3 regions of the Janthinobacterium sp. GW823-FHT06H09 genome follow, and region 2 is predicted to be linked to each of the others. Evidence: predicted binding sites of a transcription regulator. Region 2 holds the regulator's gene; each other region holds the start of a gene.
The links. The regulator FliA, encoded in region 2, starts transcription of late flagellar genes. The targets are predictions, from matches to a motif close to CTAAAGTTTNNNNNNNNNNNGCCGNTA.

Region 1 (6,176 bases), on a different contig from region 2:
TTCATCCATCCAGGAGCGGTAAAAATCGCTGACCTGGCGCGCCGATGCATCCGCCTGCGGCGCCGCCGCCAGACCTTCGACGAGGCCGATGATGCGCTCGTTGGTGGCGTTGGCGAGGATGGCGAACGAGCCCCAGCTGCTGCGGTCGGCGGGAATTTCCGTGCTCCGCAGCCAGTCCCCATTCACGTAATCGTAGAAATCGTCGCCGGGCAAGGCCTTCGCGGCAGCGGGGGCGGCGGCGCTGGCGGCCCCTTGCTGGCCATGCGCCCGGGCAGGCAAGCTGGTCAGCGAAACGCCGGCCAGGGCGAGGATGATGGCGGCCTGGACTGGCGTCCGGGACCAGGAAAAACGCAAACCGTGCATGGCGATCCTTTCGATGTAATAGCTAAAATCATAACCTGAAAATCCTGCCTTTTTGGGGCGAAAAAGCGTCCCCTAACTTTTTTGCATGCGGACAAAAAATCGGCATATAGTGGCACGACCGCATCCCGTACCGCACGAACGCCAAGGAGATTGCCATGCAACTGGAAGCGCTGTTCCAGCATCCCCACGCCCTGCCTGCCGCCCCGAAGATCGTCGATGAACTGGTGCGCAGTTTCGACAACCCCGCCATCGCCACCGAAGACATCGCGCGCAAGCTGGGAGCGGACCCGGCCTTGAGCGCCAAGCTGCTGCGGCTGGCCAACTCGGCCTATTACCATGTGTCGCGCAGCATCGGCACGGTGGAAGATGCCGTGCTGATGCTCGGTTTTGTGACCGTGCGCACCCTCGTCATCAGCTCGGGCCTCGTCAGCGGTTTCAAAGCCGTGCCGGGCCTGAATTTGCCGCAGTTCTGGCGCTACAGCCTGCACAGCGCCGTATCTGCCCGCTGGATCGCGAAGCAGACGGGCGACAACCAGGATCTGGCTTTCACCATCGGCATGATGCATGCGATCGGACAACTGGTGATCCATGCCGCCATGCCCGAGCAAGCAATGCAGCTCGACAAGATCGCCCCGCCGCTCGACGCGCGCCGGCTCGACGCGGAGCGGGTGTCGCTGGGCTACGATTATGCGCAGGTGGGCGCCGAACTGGCGCGCCGCTGGAAGTTTCCTCCCGCCTTTGCCGAGGCCATCGCCGCCTTTCCCGCTCCGCTGGCCAAGGCGCCGTTGAACCGCCTGGCCGCCATCATCCACCTGGCCGCCTGGCGCGCGCGCATCGATGAAAACCAGCTGAGCAATGAAGAAATCATCGCCTGCTATCCCAACGCGGTGGCCGAAGCGCTCGGTTTGCCGCCCTCCGTGCTGGTCGACAGGATGCCGCCGCTTGCCGAACTGAGCGCGGGCCTGGAAGAACTCGTCAAGTAAGCTGGCCGTTGCCCGCATCGCCAACCGAGCAGGCATGCGGGTTTGCGGGCATGCCGGCTGCCCGCAAAAAACATCCAAATTATTTTCACTTTTTTTTCAAAAACACCCTCAAGTTCCCGTTGGACCCGCCGTTAATCTAGACAAGCGGTAATCCATTCACTAGTTACGGGTGTGCTCATGACCTCCAACGACGTTCTCTCGATGTATGAAAATATTGCAGGAATGACCAATCAAATGGTCGTGGCCGCACGTTCGAGCGACTGGGATGGCTTGGATACCCTGGAAAACCAGTGCGCCAGCGCCGCCAGCGCGACCATGACGGGCAAGGCGCCTGCCCTGGCCGGCGCCTCGCGCCTGCGCAAGATCGACTTGCTCAAGCAAATCCTGGCCAATGACCGCGAAATCCGCGCCATCACGGAACCGTGGATGACCCAGCTGTCGAACGCCATGCCTGGCTCGCGCGCCCGCATGTAAGAAGCTTGCCGCGCCAGAAACGACAAAAGCACCCGCGGGTGCTTTTTTTACGTCTGCCGCCATGCGAGGGAGCGCCATCTGCGGCGCTCAAAAAGGCAAGGCGGGGGAATTTGGAAGGCGAGCCCCAGGTATCTCCTGGCGTCGCCTCGCTGCCGGTTGCATCCGGCGTTCGCGAGCACATCGTCGGCATCGCGAACCGCTTCCAGACCCAGGCGTTTATGCAACGCTACACCTGGTTTGCCGCGCCACACTATCGTTGGTGACTGCGCCAGGCTGGGGCTGTTTTGTCGTAGAGCAAGTCCACTGAATTCATCATAGCACCATCTTTAAGAAACAGGCAACGTGCTTGGCAAGCGTTTCCATGTATTTTTTCAATATCTTTTTTTATATCAAATTGTGGGCGGCCTTGCGGCCGCATTAACGCGAGAACGGCTCCGGTTCCGCTTCCGGTTCGGCCGCCGCCCCTTCTTCCACCGCTTCCGTCAAGACGGGCACATCCTTCTTCCTGCGGCCGAACGGCTTGCGCAGCAAGACCCAGTATTTCGACGGTGCGCCCGGACCCGCCGCTTGCCTGCGCTTGCGCACGATGTACACGATGAGCGCCGTCAGCAGCAGGAAGACCAGGGTGCCGATACCGAGCCACAGCATGCCGCCCGATTTCTTTTCCTTGTCGGCAGCCGGCGCCGCGTGCAGGGGTTTCGGTTTCGCATGGGGCGCTTCCACCACGGCCGGCGCGGCGGCGGGCGGCACGGCGGCTGCAGGCAGGGCCAGCGCCTTTTGCAAGACGCCGATCTTGCCTTCCAGTTCGCCCAGCTTTTCAGTCAGGGCCGTATTTTTCTCGTCCAGCCCCACGCACGCTGCCGCCTGCCCCGTCTCCGCCTGCGACGCGCAGGCGGCCACGGGCGCCGTGGCACGGCGCGGCAGCGCGGGGGCGGCCAGTTTGGGTGCGGCGGGCGGCGGCACGAACACGCGCGCCGGACGCACGAGGCCCTCGGCCCGCGCGCGGGCCGCCAGCGCGGCGGCGTCGGGCGACGGCGTGACGGATACGGCGCGTGGCAACGGCACAGGCGTGGAGACCGGCGCGGGCAACGGAATAGCTGGCCGGACTGGCGCACTGGCGGGTACGGCGGCGGGCGGCGCCGGCGTCAGCCACAAGGTGCCCAGGCGCACGACGGCGCCACTGCCATTGCCCAGCAATAAATACAGGTGCACATGCCCCGCCTGGATCGCTTGCCGCGTGGCCACGCGCACATAATGGCGTCCACCGCGCTCAAACGGACTGATCGTCAAGGTTTGCAGGGCAGGATCCATGCCGATGCCGCCACCGCGGTACACATCGGGCGAAGCCAGGCGCACGGTCACGCCATTGGCCTCCTCGGGCGCCAGGGCCGTCAGTTCGAGCTCGGCCAGCAAAGGCTGGCCCACGTGCGACAGGACGGCCATGTCGCCCAGTTCGGCCGCCATGACGGGCGGCAAGGCCAGGCTGGCGGCGGCGCACGCGATCAAAGACCAACGGGGAAGGATGCTGCTCTGCATGGACTGATCGCTTTGATAACAGGATAAATAATGGGGGCTCGCCTGTCTTTAACGGCAGGAAATCGCAAAAATATAGATGGGCCAGGGCAAAAATGATGCAATACAGCATCATCCTGTGCCTTTTTGACGTCTGGAGTACACTCGATCCACCTCCATCGATGAAAGGGATGCCATGAGTAGCAGAATCGAACGCGACAGTTTCGGCCCGATCGACGTACCCGCCGACCGGCTGTGGGGAGCGCAAACGCAGCGCTCGCTCGAGCATTTCCATATCTCCACGGAAAAGATGCCGCCCGAACTGATCGCCGCCCTGGCCACCGTCAAACGCGCGGCCGCCCACGTCAACCTGGACCTGGGATTATTGGATGGCAAGAAAGCCATCGCCATCACGCAGGCGGCCGACGAAGTGCTGGCTGGCAAGCATGACGCAGAATTCCCGCTGGCCGTCTGGCAAACGGGGTCCGGCACGCAAAGCAATATGAACATGAACGAAGTGCTGGCCAACCGCGGTTCCGAGCTGATCGGCGGCTTGCGGGGCGCCGAGCGCCTGCTGCACCCGAACGACGACGTCAACCTGGGCCAGTCCTCGAACGACATTTTCCCCACCGCCATCCATGTGGCGGCCGCGCTGGCCGTCGCCAACACGGTCTTGCCGCCGCTGCGCCAGCTGCGCGCCACCCTGGACGCGAAAGCCACGGAGTTTGCCGACATCGTCAAGATCGGCCGCACGCATTTGCAGGACGCGACGCCGCTGACCCTGGGCCAGGAATTTTCCGGCTACGTGGCGCAGCTGGACTTTGCCGAGCACATCATTACGGCAGCGTTGCCGCCGCTGCTGCAGCTGGCCGCCGGCGGCACGGCCGTGGGCACGGGATTGAATGCCCACGTGGAATTTGCCGGCCGCATCGCCGCCGAACTGGCGCGCCTGACGGGCCAGCCGTTCGAAACGGCCAGCAACAAGTTTGCCGCCCTGGCCGCCCACGATGCCTTGGTCGCCGCCCATGGCGCTTTCAAAACCCTGGCCACGGCCTTGATGAAAATCGCCAACGACGTGCGCTGGATGGCGTCCGGCCCCCGCTCCGGCCTCGGCGAAATCACGATCCCCGAAAACGAGCCGGGCAGCTCCATCATGCCGGGCAAGGTCAATCCCACCCAGTGCGAAGCGCTGACCATGCTGTGCTGCCAGGTCTTCGGCAACGATGTGGCCATCACGGTGGGCGGCGCCTCGGGCAATTTCGAGTTGAACGTCTTCAAGCCCTTGATTGCACACAACTTCCTGCAAAGCGCGCGCCTGCTCGGCGACGGCATGCGCAGCTTCGACGAGCATTGCGCCCACGGCATCGCGCCGAACCTCGCACGCATCGCCGAACTGATGGAACGCTCCTTGATGCTGGTCACGGCGCTGGCGCCGCACATCGGCTATGACAAGGCGGCGCAAATCGCCAAGCAGGCCCAGCACGAAGGCACGACCTTGAAGGAAGCGGCGCTGGCCCTGGGCTTTGTGACGGAAGAGCAATTCGGCGCATGGATCGTGCCGCTGGAGATGACGCGGCCCAACAAAAGCTGACTTACACCCTGCATTGCTGGCGGCTTCAGGTAAACTATGGATTAGTTGAGGTCGTCATCAAGTGTTGAAAACACATCATTGCAATAAGGGATACAATGCAAAAAGTAAGCTTTGATTTAACATCCGAGTTCGTCGAGCTGAACCAGCTGCTCAAGCTGGTCGGCTTGTGCGACAGCGGTGGCGCAGGCAAGGTCATGGTCGATAGCGGCGTGGTAAAGGTCGATGGCAAGAAGGAATTGCGCAAGACCGCCAAGATCCGCGCCGGCCAGGTCGTCAGTGTGGGCGATATCCGTATCACGGTCGTCGCTCCTGTCTGACCCCGGCATGGGGCGCGAAAGCGGCCCCATGCGTACAGCCAGCACTCCTGCCAGCCCGGCTGCCCAAGTCAAGCTGCGACACGTCGTTATTGTCAGATAAATATCGATTGCAGAAGGGAAGCGCCATGGACCATCCCGAACAAGGTACGCGCAGCCAGGAACGCCTGATCGGCGACTTGCGCCAGGTAATAGAAAACGCGGAAGAATTACTGCGTAACACAGACAAATACACCAGCAGCCTGTACCAGAGCGCGCGCGCCAGGCTGCAACTGGCCCTCGTCGCGGCCACGGCCGAACTGGCCCGCTTTGAAGAAGAGCAAGTCACGCGCATGATGGATGCCACCCTGGCCGCGAATGCCCTGTACCGCGATCAGACGGGCGAAGCGCGACTGCTGCGCGCCTTCGAATAAACCGTCACGCTGCCAGGACCGCATGCGCCAGCCACTGGCGCAGGTGCGCGGTCAGGTCGAAGGCCGGGTCCAGCTCGAACGCCGCATCGAGCGCGGCGCCGAACGTTTGCCCCTGCTGCAGGGCTTGCAAGGCGGCATGCGCAGCCGCATCGAGCACCAGCAACTGCGCTTTCCAGCGCGGCCGGCAGACCAGCGCCCAGCTCGCCACCTGCAGATCTTGCGGAAACATCCCCGAACCGTCTTCCTCCTGATGCGCCTGCCACAAGGCCGCCACCTGCCAGTCGGACACGAGCAAGGTGCAAGCGGGATGCAAGGTAAAACGCCGCATTTCCAGCTGATCGGGATGCAGGGCGGCCAGCGACTCGGGCGCCAGCGCTTGCGCATCGGCCGCGTAATGGGCCAGGTGCAAGGCCCATTCCAGGCGTGCCATGTCCGGCAGGTAGGGCAATGCGGCCACGGGCGGGAAAGCCGCCAGAAAATCGGCGAAACGGGTGCCAAACTGGTTCAAATCGGCGCTATCGGATGG
Region 2 (6,176 bases):
GTGGTGGCCACGCACTTGAATCACCTGATCACCTCGCATGCGTCCGAGCTGCTGGGCCGCGCGGAAGTACAGTCGCTGCTCGACCACCTGGGCAAGGATGCGCCGCGCCTGGTCGAAGACCTGGTGCCGAAGATGCTGTCGCTGTCTACCCTGCAGAAAGTGCTGCAGAATCTGCTGGCCGAGGGCGTGCACATCCGCGACATGCGCACCATCATCGAAACCCTGGCCGAGCATACGGTCCATACGCAAGACCCGAACGACCTGACGGCGCTGGTGCGCGTCTCGCTGGGCCGCGCCATCGTGCAGCAGCTGTTCCCTGGCGCGGCCGAGTTGTCCGTGATGACCCTCGACAGCCGCCTGGAACGCCTGCTGATGCAAGCGATGGGCAATGGCGGCGACGGCGCCGGCATCGAGCCGGGCCTGGCCGACACCATCGCGCACCAGGCGGGCCTGGCCGCGCAGCAGCAGGAAGCGCTGGGCCTGACGCCCGTGCTGCTGGTGCCGGCGCCGCTGCGTGCTCTGCTGTCGCGCTTCCTGCGCCGCGCCTTGCCGCAGCTCAAAGTGCTGTCGCATGCGGAAGTGCCGGAAACCAAGACGATCCGCGTCACGGCGCTGGTGGGGGCGCAATAGTCGACAGCATTAGTACCGGGGTCAGACCCCCTCCAGCGTTAGCGCGGAGCTTTGCGTTAGCGTTAGTGGGGGTCTGACCCCAGCTTCTCGACCCTTGCTTTTGGTCAAATAAACATCAATTTCCTGCCGGCAAACTGAATAACGGGTACTTTCCCGTCCTGTTCCTTCGATCATTTCCTGCAAGCATCGCTAATAATAGAAACTGTCCGGGTGATCTGTGTCCATGTGGAAGACAGCACCCAAGCAACAGGAGTCGATGATGGTCACACAGTTCAGCCAATATTGCGCCACCCCCGCCTTGGGAGGCCGGTCATGAATGTGAAGAAATTTACGGGCGCCTCGTCGCGCGATGCGCTGCGCAAGGTGCGCGAAGCATTGGGTCCCGACGCCGTGATCCTGTCGAACCGCCAGACCGATGGCGTGGTGGAAATCCTCGCGCTGGCCAATGACGATGCCGCTTCGCTGGCGTCGCCGCCGGCCGCGTCCGAAATGGCCCAGCCCCGTCCCCAGTTGCAGACCCAGTTCGCCACGCCGCAACGTCCGGCCGCCCCGGCCCAGCGCCCGGCCGCGCCACGTCCTGCCGCGCCGCGCCAGGCAGCCGGCGAGCCAGTGGACATGGCCCGCATGCAGCAGATGATGGCCAGCGCGCTGGCGCACGTCAAGGAAAACGCCGCCGCCGAGATGAGCGGCATGATGAATGAAATCCGCGCCATGCGCGGCATGATGGAAACCCAGCTGGCGGAAATTTCGTGGGGTTCGACGCAGCAGCGCGAGCCGCAAAAAGCCGTCGTGCTGCGCGAAATGCTGGCGGCCGGCTTCTCGGCCAGCCTGGCGCGCTACCTGATCGACAAGCTGCCCGCCGGCCTCGACGGCGCGCAAAGCATGCGCTGGATCAAGACCGTCCTGAGCCGCAACCTGAACACGGTCGCCAATGAAGACGCCATGCTGGAGCAGGGCGGCGTGTTCGCGCTGGTCGGCCCGACCGGTGTCGGCAAGACCACCAGCACGGCCAAGCTGGCGGCCCGCTGCGTGATGCGCCACGGCCCGGAAAAGCTGGCCCTGATCACCACGGACGCCTACCGTATCGGCGCGCACGAACAGCTGCGCATCTACGGCAAGATCCTCGGCGTGATGGTGCATTCGGTGAAGGACGAAGCGGACTTGCGCATCGCCCTGAAGGAACTCAAGAACAAGCACACGGTGCTGATCGATACCGTGGGCGTGAGCCAGCGCGACCAGATGGTGACGGAACAGGTGGCCATGCTGTCGGGCGCCGGCGCCGACGTGAAGCGTTTGCTGTGCCTGAACTCCACGGCGACGCAGGAAACGTTGAACGAAGTAGTGCGCGCCTACCAGGGCAGCGGCCTGGCCGGCTGCATCATGACCAAGCTCGATGAAGCGGCGTCGATCGGCAACGTGCTCGACGTGGTGATCCGCCAGAAGCTGAACCTGTTTTATGTGTCGAACGGCCAGCGCGTGCCGGAAGACCTGTACCTGGCCGACCGCGGCTACCTGATCGACCGCGCCTTCAAGCTCAAGCGCGACTCGGCGGCCACGCAGTTTTCCGACGCCGAACTGCCGCTCCTGATGGCGCAGGCGGCCGCCCGCAACAATGAAGCGCGCGGGGTGCACCTTGGCTAATTTCGATTTCGACCAGGCCGAAGGCTTGCGCCGCATGCTGGCCGGCCCGCAGCCGCGCGTCATGACGTTCCTCTCGGCCACGCCGCAGGACGACAAGGGCGCCATGCTGGTCAACCTGGGCGCTTCGCTCGCCTATGGCGGCAATGACGTGCTGCTGCTTGACGCCAGCGGCGGCAGCGATGGCGTGGCTGCACGGCTGGGACTGGCGCACGGCGCCAGCCTGCGCGACGTGGCGCGCCAGCAGTGCGGCCTGAACCAGGTCATCCACCAGGTGCCGCAAGGCTTCGGCGTGGCCAGCCTGGGCGCGCGCAACCACCTGATGGACAGCATGGACTATGCGGGCGAGGACGAATTGCGCCGCCTGGGCAAGACTTTCGAGGTGCTGGCGCGCCAGAGCGGCATCGTGCTGGTCGACGGCGTCGTGGCCGACGAGGGCGATTGCTTCCCCGTGCCCTTGATGGCCTCGTCGGATATCGTGGTGCAAGTGTCGACCAGCGCCACCTCGATCAAGGCGGCGTACTGCCTGATCAAGCGCCTGAGCCAGGAACTGGGACGCCGTCCGTTCGGCATTCTCGTCACGGGCGCTTCCGAATCCGAGGCAAAAGTGGTATACGATAATATGGCACAGGCGGCGAGCCGCTACCTGGCCGTGAAGCTGACCTCGATGGGGTCGGTGCCTGCCGATGAATATCTGCACCGCGCGGCGCGCCTGGGCCGCAGCGTGGTCGATGCGTTTCCGCTGGCGGGCGCCTCGGTGGCGTTTCGCGGACTGGCCGAGCGGCTGGCCCGTTCGGCGGCGCCGGTGCTTGGCGGCACCTTGTACCAGACGGGGAGCCCGCACCAGTTCAGCGCCTGAATCGAACCGCAGCACCAGATAAGATGAGAAAACAATAAGCAGCCTATGTACACGGTCAAAGGGAAATCGAACAAGGACTATTTGCTGACGGAGCACATTCCGCTGGTGAAGCGTCTGGCGCACCATATGAAGGCGAAATTGCCGCCTTCGGTCGAGGTCGATGACCTGATCCAGGCCGGCATGATCGGCCTGCTCGATGCCATTAGCCGCTATGAAGAGACGCATGGCGCGCAGTTCGAGACGTATGCCGTGCTGCGCATCCGCGGCGCCATGCTCGACGAATTGCGCACCAGCGACTGGCTGCCGCGCAGCATGCGCCAGAACATGCGCAAGATCGAGGAGGCGATGAGCACCTTGCAGCAGCGCCTCGGCCATCCGCCGACGGAATCGGAAGTGGCGAAGCTGCTCAAGATGTCGCTGGCCGACTACCAGGAAATGCTGGGCGACGGCGGCGGCCACCAGCTCGTGTATTACGAAGACTTTCATGACCCGGACGGCAATGACAGCTTCCTCGACCGCCACTGCGTGGACGAGGACAGCGACCCCTTGCGTTCCCTGCTCGATACCGATTTCCGGCAATCCGTGATCGATGCCATCGACGCGCTGCCACCACGCGAGAAAATACTCATGGGCCTGTATTACGAAGAAGAGCTGAACCTGAAGGAGATCGGCGCGGTGATGGGCGTATCCGAATCGCGCGTCTCGCAGCTGCATACCCAGGCCGTCGCGCGCCTGCGCGCAACCTTGAGGGAGCAGGCGTGGACTGGTCCAGCGTAATCGGGCTGGCGCTGGCGCTGGCGGGCCTGCTGGTCGGCCAGGCACTGGAAGGCGGCAAGATGGCCTCCCTGCTGCAGCCGGCCGCCTTTGCCATCGTCATCATCGGCACCTTCGGCGCCGTGCTGCTGCAGACGCGGTTGCGCACTTTTGTCCGCGGCCTGGAAATGCTGCGCTGGGTCTTCCTGCCGCCCGCCGACACGCGCGCGGCGCTGGCGCGCGATATCGGGCAATGGAGCCTGACGGCGCGCCGCGACGGCCCGCTGGCGCTCGAGCGGCTGATGGAAAACACGGCCGACCGCTTCAACGCCAAGGGCTTGCGCATGATCGTCGACGGCATCGCGCCCGACAAGCTGCGCCAGCTGCTCGACGTGGAAATTTCCGCCTACGAAATGGCCGAGCGCCAGGCCGTCAAGGTGTGGGAATCGGCGGCCGGCTATTCGCCCACCATCGGCATCCTGGGCGCCGTGCTGGGCCTGATCCACGTGATGGAAAACCTCACCGACCCGAGCAAACTGGGCAGCGGCATCGCCGTGGCTTTTGTTTCCACGATTTATGGCGTGGGCCTGGCCAATCTGCTGTTCCTGCCGGTGGCGAACAAGCTCAAGGCCATCGTCTCGCGCCGCGTGCTGCAGTATGAAATCACGGCCGCCGTGCTGTACGACATCGCCACGGGCGACCATACGCGCATCATCGAAGAGCGCGTGTCCAGCCTGCTGCACGAGCACTGATCATGATGCGGCGTGCGCGCAGGAAGTATGACGAGGAACCGGACAACCAGGACCGCTGGCTGATCTCGTATGCCGACTTCATCACTTTGCTGTTCGCGTTCTTCGTCGTGATGTACGCGATTTCGCAAGTCAACGAAGGCAAGTACCGCGTCTTCCAGAACGCCATCGGCCAGGCCTTCAGCCTGGAAAAGGGCGCGCCGCCCATCATCATGGAAGCGCCGCAGGCGATCCCGTTGCCGAACCCCGCCCTGAAACGCCGCACGGAAGCCATCCGCCGCGAGCGCGAACACATGACGCGCCTGGCGCAGGACCTCACTTCCACCTTGGCGCCGCTGGTCAAGGAAGGCAAGGTGCGGGTCACGCAGACGAGCCGCGGCGTGAGCGTGGAAATCAATGCCAGCGTGCTGTTCGACCCGGGCGCGGCGCGCCTGACGGCGGAATCGGACCAGGCCCTGCGCGCCGTCGCCGTGCTGCTCAAGGATGACACGCACGACGTGCAGGTGGAAGGGCATACGGACGTGCAGCCGATCAGCAATTCCAATTTTGCCTCGAACTGGGAATTGTCGGCCGCGCGCGCCAGCGCCGTGGTGCGCCTGTTCATCGCCAGCGGCGTGCAGGCGTCGCGCCTGACGGCGGTGGGCCACGCCGACAATATCCCCGTGGCGCCCAATGAAACCCCGGAAGGGCGCGCGCGCAACCGCCGGGTCGCCGTGACGATCCTCTCGGGCATCCCGGAAACGGTGACGGAAGTGCCGACGGCGCCTGTGGCGCCGGCACCGGTTCCCGTCAACTGAACGCCGCCGCTTGCTACAAGCGCGGCCATCTTTCCCATCTTTCTTTTATTTCTCCCTATTATCTCTCCATCATGAAAAGCAGCTCCCTGGGCGGTCTCGTCTATTCCACTGAAACGGGCCGCATGTGTCCTGCCTGCCGCCAGCCGCTGGCGCAATGCGCGTGCAAGGCGCAAGCCAAGACGGCGCCGGCGGGCGATGGCGTGGTCCGCGTGTCGCGCCAGACCAAGGGCCGCGGCGGCAAGAGCGTGACCGTGGTCAAGGGCTTGGCGCTGGACGCCATCGCGCTGGCCCTGCTGGGCAAGCAGCTGCGCACGCAATGCGGCTCGGGCGGCACGGTCAAGGATGGCGTGATCGAAGTGCAGGGCGACCATGTCGAAACGGTGATGGCGGCGCTGGCCAAGCTGGGCCACCAGCCGAAAAAGGCCGGCGGCTGAGCGTGCGGAGGCGTGCGGCCTGCTGCCGTGCGCCTGTGGTAACGTGCATTTCCTTTTATGCGCGACCTCATATGAACAGCAAACTGAGCGGTATTGCCATCGCCGCTGCCATCGCGGCAGTGCTGGCGCTCGTGTACTGGCCCGCACCCGATGGCGGCGCGCCGGACGCTGGCGCCACCGCTGCCGCCAGCGCGCCGGCGGGACGCAGCCTGGCGTCGTATTTGAATATCGACGCCACCCCGGTCGCCGATGCCGCGCCCGTTGTCGTGTCCCTGGCACAGCGGCTCGAACGCCTGGGCGCCAGCGGCAAGCCGGA
Region 3 (6,176 bases), on a different contig from region 2:
AACCGCCGAGTAACTCCCCTCCTGCAGGATTTCCAGAGACTGAGGCAGCCGTTCAAGGCTGCCTTTGCACATCTGGAGCCACCTTCCTGCGCGACAACATCCATAGTAGAACAGCAAGCATTTCAACTTATTAACACGGCAATGAAATAATTGTCGTATTTCCCACAGAAAGTGACACCAAGCAAGCCTTTGCCGTTACAGCCAAGGCCGCTTTACGCTATCATGAAGCTACCGGCCCCCTGCTCGCGCGCGCCGGCTTTTTGAAAGTGTGATTGTGGAACAGATCGGCAACTTCGGCGCTTCAGGCTGCAACATCGGCGATTTACAGCTATTTCGCGATGGGGCGGATAGCCAGACGGCCGCCATGCTGGCGCCCTGCCCCGTCATGCGCCTCGAAGCGGGCGAAGCCATTGCCGACACACAGGGCACCAGCCTGTATATCGTCCTGCGCGGTTCGCTGGCCGTGGCCGCCGACATCCACACGGGCATGGATGACGGCACCGTCAGCAAGGTCTTGCCCGGCGAAAGCGTGGGCGAACAATCGGTGCTCGATGAAGCGAGCAACCTGGCCGCCATTTCCGCCCTGGAAGAAACCGACTTGCTGGTGATCGACGCGGCCGTCGTCTGGGAATTGATCGAACAATCGAACGGCCTGGCACGCAACCTGCTGCGGCTGCTGTCTTTCCGCATCCGCGCCGCCAACGCCCTGCTGCGCCGCCGGCAGAAGCTGGGCGAGTTCTACCGCCAGATGTCGATGGTCGACAGCCTGACGGGCTTGTACAACCGCGCCTGGCTCACCGATTTATTGCCGACCATGATAGTCACGGCCCACGCCAGCGGCTCGCCGATGTCGCTGGTGATGATAGACCTCGACCATTTCAAGCGTTTCAACGACACGCACGGCCACCAGGCGGGCGACCAGGCGCTGCGCATTGCCGCGCAAGTGCTGGGCGCGGCCCTGCGGCCCACGGATTTTGCCGTGCGCTATGGTGGCGAGGAAATGATGGTGATCTTGCCCGATACCAGCGAAAACGTGGCCTTGCGGGTCGCCGAACGCTTGTGCGAACGCATGCAGCAAGCCGTCATCTTCGCCGATATGCGCAGCGCGCTGCCGCACATCACGGGTTCCTTCGGCGTGGCCAGCCTGGCGGCCGAACAGGACGACGAAGCGCTGATCGCGGCGGCCGACGCGGCTTTGTATCGCGCGAAGGCCGGCGGCCGCAACCGGGTCATGCTGTAGCTCAGGCAGCCTTGCTGTCGGCCGGCTTGACAACATCCGGCTTGGCCGCATCATCCTTCTTGCTGCTGTGCGCGGCGATGAAATCCGCATAGCCCTTCTGCACCAGCTCATACGTCTTGTCGATATTGCCGGCGATATCGCCGTTCAGCACTTTCAAGCCGCCCAGGATGTCGCGCGCTTCCTTGAAGCCTTTTTCCATGCCGCCGCTGATGGTATCCATGAACTTGGTCAGGGCCGTATCGTCGTCCATGCCGGGATTCTGTTTCTTGAACGCGTCAAAAAACCCCGTCGACAGCGAGACGATGCGGCTCGCCGTCGCTTCGGCGCTGTTGTCCTGCGACGCCGCCGCGTTCTGGATCGCATCGTCGCCGTACTGGCCTTTCAGCGCTTCATTGATGTTGGTGATGGCCGTCTTGTACAGCAGCGCCAGCGGTTCGTTCTCGGAACCGATGGACACGTTCAACGACGCCTGCATGATGGACGCGTTCAATTGCAGCTTGCTGCGGTCATTCACGCTCATTTCAGCGTTGACGCCGTCCTTTTGCTGGACTTTATCGTCCTTGCCGGCAACGCCCGGACTGACGGAAGTCACGGAAGGGGTGGAATTGCCGCCTGCGGCGATGGGAATTGACACGATAGACCTCCTTGAACGGACAATGTATGCCACCATGCGGGAAACGCGATGATGACCATCCTCTCGTGTAGTATCGGCAGGTTTTCAGAAAACTGAAGCGGCGGCTTGTTTTTAGCGGCCCGGATAACCCATTCAGCAACATTAAGTTACGACCATCAATGACTAACCAGACCTTTCTTTGGCACGACTACGAAACCTTTGGCGCCCAGCCGCGCCGCGACCGCCCGGCCCAGTTCGCCGCGATCCGCACGGATGCCGAACTCAACGAGATCGGCGAACCGATCATGTTGTATTGCCAGCCTGCAAATGATTTCCTGCCCGATCCGCAATCGTGCCTGATCACGGGCATCACGCCGCAGCAATGTCTGCAGCTGGGCGTGCCCGAACACCAGTTCGCCGCCACCATCGAAGCGGCCTTTTCGGAACCGGGCACGATCGGCGTGGGCTACAACACCATCCGTTTCGACGATGAAGTCACGCGCTTCCTGTTCTGGCGCAACCTGATCGACCCGTATGCGCGCGAATGGAAGAACCATTGCGGCCGCTGGGACATCCTCGACGTGGTGCGCATGACGCACGCGCTGCGCCCGGAAGGTATTCAATGGCCGAAGCGCGACGATGGCCAGACCAGTTTCAAACTGGAACACTTGAGCAAGGCCAATGGCCTGGCCCACGAAGCGGCGCATGATGCGCTGTCCGACGTGCGCGCCACCATCGCCCTGGCGCGATTGATCCGCGAAAAGCAGCCGAAACTGTTCGAGTTCTGCCTGGCCCTGCACAAGAAGGACAGGGTCGCCAGCGAAATGGGCATGCACCTGGCCGCCGGCGAGCGCCAGCCCTTCCTGCACGTGTCGGGCATGTTCCCCGCCGAACGGGGCTGCCTGGGCGTCGTCTGGCCGCTGGCCACGCACCCGAGCAACAAGAACGAGATCCTCGTCTGGGATTGCGCCTACGACCCGCGCGAACTGTTCGAACTGGACGCCGACACCATCCGCACGCGTTTGTTCACGCGCAAGGAAGCGATGCCCGAAGGGATGACGCGCCTGCCCGTGAAAAGCGTGCACCTGAACAAGTCGCCCATGCTGGTCGGCAATTTAAAGACCTTGTCGCCGGCCATGGCCGCGCAATGGGGCATCGACGTCGATGCGGCGAAGATCAACGCCCAGCTGGCCGCCGCGGCGCCGAACATGGACGCCATCTGGGCCGAAGTGTTCCAGCGTCCGGGTGCGGCTGCCGCGCTGGACGTGGATGAGGATTTGTACAACGGTTTCGTCAGCAACGACGACCGCCGCCTGCTCGAATCCTTGCGCCGCGAAACGCCGGCCAAGCTGGCCACGGCCCGCCCCTCGTTTGCCGACGAGCGCCTGCAGGAATTGCTGTTCCGCTACCGTGCCCGCAATTTCCCGCAAACCCTGAGCGAGGCGGAAAGCCTGCGCTGGGAACAGCACCGCGCCGCCCGATTATTCGACGGCGACGGCGGCGCCCGTACCATCGAGATGCTGTTTACGGAGATCGACGTGCTGTCGGAGTCCGTCGATGAGCGGGGGGAAGAGATTCTGGGCGAGCTGTACGATTACGCGGAGATGGTGGCGCCCATGCGCGACTGAAGAACCAGGCCGGGTAGGGCGGATTAGCCGTAGGTCGGATTAGCTCGTAGAGCGTAATCCGACAACATAGTTGGCCCGAGCGAGGTGGTGTCGGATTACGCGGCGTCGCCGCTAATCCGACCTACGCTGCGCGGTGTTGATTGATCGCATCGCGCGTTTCGATCGCCACGCGGCGCGCCGCGTCGGCCCAGTCTTCGCCGTCCTGCGGCGTGGCGTAGATGATGGCGCGCGAGGAGCTGATCATCATGCCCATGCCGTTCGCCGTCTGGCCAGCGCCGACGGTGGCGGCGATGTCGCCGCCCTGGGCACCGATGCCGGGTACCAGCAGCGGCATGTCGCCCACGATGGCGCGCACTTGCGCCAGTTCTTCAGGGAAGGTGGCGCCGACGACGAGCGCGCACTGGCCATTCTTGTTCCATTTTTCGGCCACCAGGCGCGCCACGCGCTGGTACAGCGGTTCGCCGTCCGTGTCGAGGAATTGCAGGTCCGAGCCGCCCGGGTTCGAGGTGCGGCACAGGATGATCACGCCGCGGTCTTTCCACGCCAGGTAGGGATCGAGCGAGTCCTCGCCCATGTAGGGGTTCACGGTGACGGCGTCGGCGCCGTAGCGCTCGAACGCTTCGCGCGCGTATTGCGTGGCCGTGGCGCCGATGTCGCCCCGTTTCGCGTCGAGGATCAGCGGGATGTGCGGGTAATTTTCGCGCACGTAGCGGCAGATGTCTTCCAGCTGCTTTTCCGCGCCCAGTGCGGCAAAATAGGCGATCTGCGGCTTGAAGGCGCAGGCCAGGTCGGCCGTGGCATCGATGATGCGCGTGCAAAAGGTGGTGATTCCATCGGGCAAGTCGCGCAGCTCGGCCGGCAGTTTCGCCAGGTCGGGGTCCAGACCCACGCACAGCAGGGAATTATTGGCCGTCCACGCGGCGGATAATTTATTGATGAAATTCACGGCACACCTTCTCTATATTCAGTTGCAAACCCCGTATTGTAACGCGGCGCAAGCCAGGGAAGGCAGGCTGAGGCGGCGGCCGGCGCTTATTAAACCGACATGGCGGGCCGTTTCAGGTATATTTGCCCCACCTCCTTTACTCTGCACGGAACCCATCATGCAAATCACCAATCAATTCACCAAATGGCTGCGCCTGGCCCTGAGCGTCACCGTCCTGGCCGGCATCCTGACGGGCTGCGGCTACAACGACTTCCAGAGCAAGGACGAAGCCACCAAGGCCGCCTGGGGCGAAGTGGTCAACCAGTACCAGCGCCGCGCCGACCTGATCCCCAACCTGGTCAACACCGTCAAGGGCTATGCCACGCACGAGCGCGAAACCCTGGAAGCGGTGACCAAGGCGCGCGCCGCCGCCACCAGTTTCCAGATCACGCCCGAAGTGCTGAACGACCCGGCCGCGTTCGAGAAATTCCAGCAGGTGCAGGGACAGCTGTCGTCGGCCCTGTCGCGCCTGATGGTGGTGTCCGAGAAATACCCGGATTTGAAGGCCGACACCAGCTTCCGCGACTTGCAGTCGCAGCTGGAAGGCACGGAAAACCGCATCACCGTGGCGCGCCAGCGTTACATCGCCGCCGTGCAAGATTACAACGTGCATGCGCGCAGCTTCCCGAACAACCTGACGGCGATGATCTTCGGCTACAAGGTCAAGCCTTCGTTCACGGTGGAAAACGAAAAAGCCATTTCGACCGCGCCGACCGTCAACTTCGGTAAATAAGATGAAAGCCTGGTCTTATCTGGCGGCGCTGGCGACGGCGCTGCTGCTGTGGACAGCCTTGCCCGCCAGCGCGCAGGGCTTGCAGCCTGTGCCGCCGCTGGCGGCGCGCGTGACGGACAACGCCGGCATGCTCGATGGCAAGCAGAAAGCGGCGCTGGAAGGCGTGCTGGCCGACTACGAAGCCAAGACGGGCAGCCAGATCGCCGTGCTGCTGGTCAAGAGCACGGAACCGGAAGCCATCGAGCAATACAGCATCCGCGTGACGGATGCCTGGAAGCTGGGCCGCAAGGGCGTCGATGACGGCGTGCTGCTGATGGTGGCGAAGGACAACCCATCGTCCTTGCGCCGCCTGCGCATCGAGGCGGGCCGTGGCGTGCAGGGCGTGCTGACCGATGCGCAATCGAAACGCATCCTGCAAGACGTGATCGCCCCCCATTTCAAGCAAAACGACTATTACGGCGGCCTGGTGGCCGGCATTGGCGCCATCGCTACCTTGCTGAACCAGGAGCAATTTCCCGCACCGGCGCAAAAACAGGCCCCGGCGACCGTGGAAGCGGGCGGCCTGACCTTCTGGCTGCCGCTGCTGTTCTTCGGCTTTCTTGTGCTCGTGACCGTGTTCCGCTCGCGCGGCGGGCCGAACCGGCTGCAGCGCGGCAGCAACTGGTCCAGCGGCGCCACGGGCGTCGTGCTGGGCAGCATCTTGAGCCAGGCGCTGAACAACCGCGGTGGCGGCTTCGGCGGCGGTGGCGGTGGTTTTGGCGGTGGCGGTGGCGGCGGTGGTTTCGGTGGCGGCGGCGGCGGTTTTGACGGCGGCGGCGCCTCGGGAGATTGGTAATGACGAAACAACTGACATTCGGACAACGCTGCGGACGGGCCCTGAAACATTTGCGGGGCACGCCGGCGACGGCGCGCCAGGCCTTTCCTGAGCGCACCCTGAAAGCCATCGAAACGGCGATTGCCGACGGTGAAACGATGCA

Region 1: a site for FliA is predicted at 1,454-1,480, ahead of AC1Q6X_RS08255 (flagellar protein FliT). Genes of this name have one in related genera too.
Region 3: a site for FliA is predicted at 1,946-1,972, ahead of AC1Q6X_RS08615 (DUF5610 domain-containing protein). Genes of this name have one in related genera too.

The regions. Positions count from the first base shown of each region.
Region 1 is NZ_JBXAHC010000004.1:252,516-258,691, forward strand. Features, by position in the region: gene AC1Q6X_RS08245 (M13 family metallopeptidase) at 1-363, opposite strand, end outside; gene AC1Q6X_RS08250 (HDOD domain-containing protein) at 519-1,346, shown strand; gene AC1Q6X_RS08255 (flagellar protein FliT) at 1,524-1,820, shown strand; gene AC1Q6X_RS08260 (type IV pilus assembly protein FimV) at 2,238-3,356, opposite strand; gene fumC (class II fumarate hydratase) at 3,529-4,923, shown strand; gene AC1Q6X_RS08270 (RNA-binding S4 domain-containing protein) at 5,019-5,240, shown strand; gene AC1Q6X_RS08275 (hypothetical protein) at 5,366-5,650, shown strand; gene bufB (MNIO family bufferin maturase) at 5,655-6,176, opposite strand, start outside.
Region 2 is NZ_JBXAHC010000011.1:165,156-171,331, reverse strand. Features, by position in the region: gene flhA (flagellar biosynthesis protein FlhA) at 1-630, shown strand, start outside; gene flhF (flagellar biosynthesis GTPase FlhF) at 943-2,271, shown strand; gene AC1Q6X_RS20130 (MinD/ParA family ATP-binding protein) at 2,264-3,127, shown strand; gene AC1Q6X_RS20125 (RNA polymerase sigma factor FliA) at 3,173-3,904, shown strand; gene AC1Q6X_RS20120 (flagellar motor protein) at 3,886-4,632, shown strand; gene motD (flagellar motor protein MotD) at 4,638-5,426, shown strand; gene AC1Q6X_RS20110 (translation initiation factor Sui1) at 5,498-5,860, shown strand; gene AC1Q6X_RS20105 (hypothetical protein) at 5,932-6,176, shown strand, end outside.
Region 3 is NZ_JBXAHC010000004.1:326,035-332,210, forward strand. Features, by position in the region: gene AC1Q6X_RS08605 (HPF/RaiA family ribosome-associated protein) at 1-13, shown strand, start outside; gene AC1Q6X_RS08610 (GGDEF domain-containing protein) at 275-1,240, shown strand; gene AC1Q6X_RS08615 (DUF5610 domain-containing protein) at 1,242-1,874, opposite strand; gene sbcB (exodeoxyribonuclease I) at 2,033-3,481, shown strand; gene pyrF (orotidine-5'-phosphate decarboxylase) at 3,603-4,427, opposite strand; gene AC1Q6X_RS08630 (LemA family protein) at 4,585-5,199, shown strand; gene AC1Q6X_RS08635 (TPM domain-containing protein) at 5,201-6,034, shown strand; gene AC1Q6X_RS08640 (TPM domain-containing protein) at 6,034-6,176, shown strand, end outside.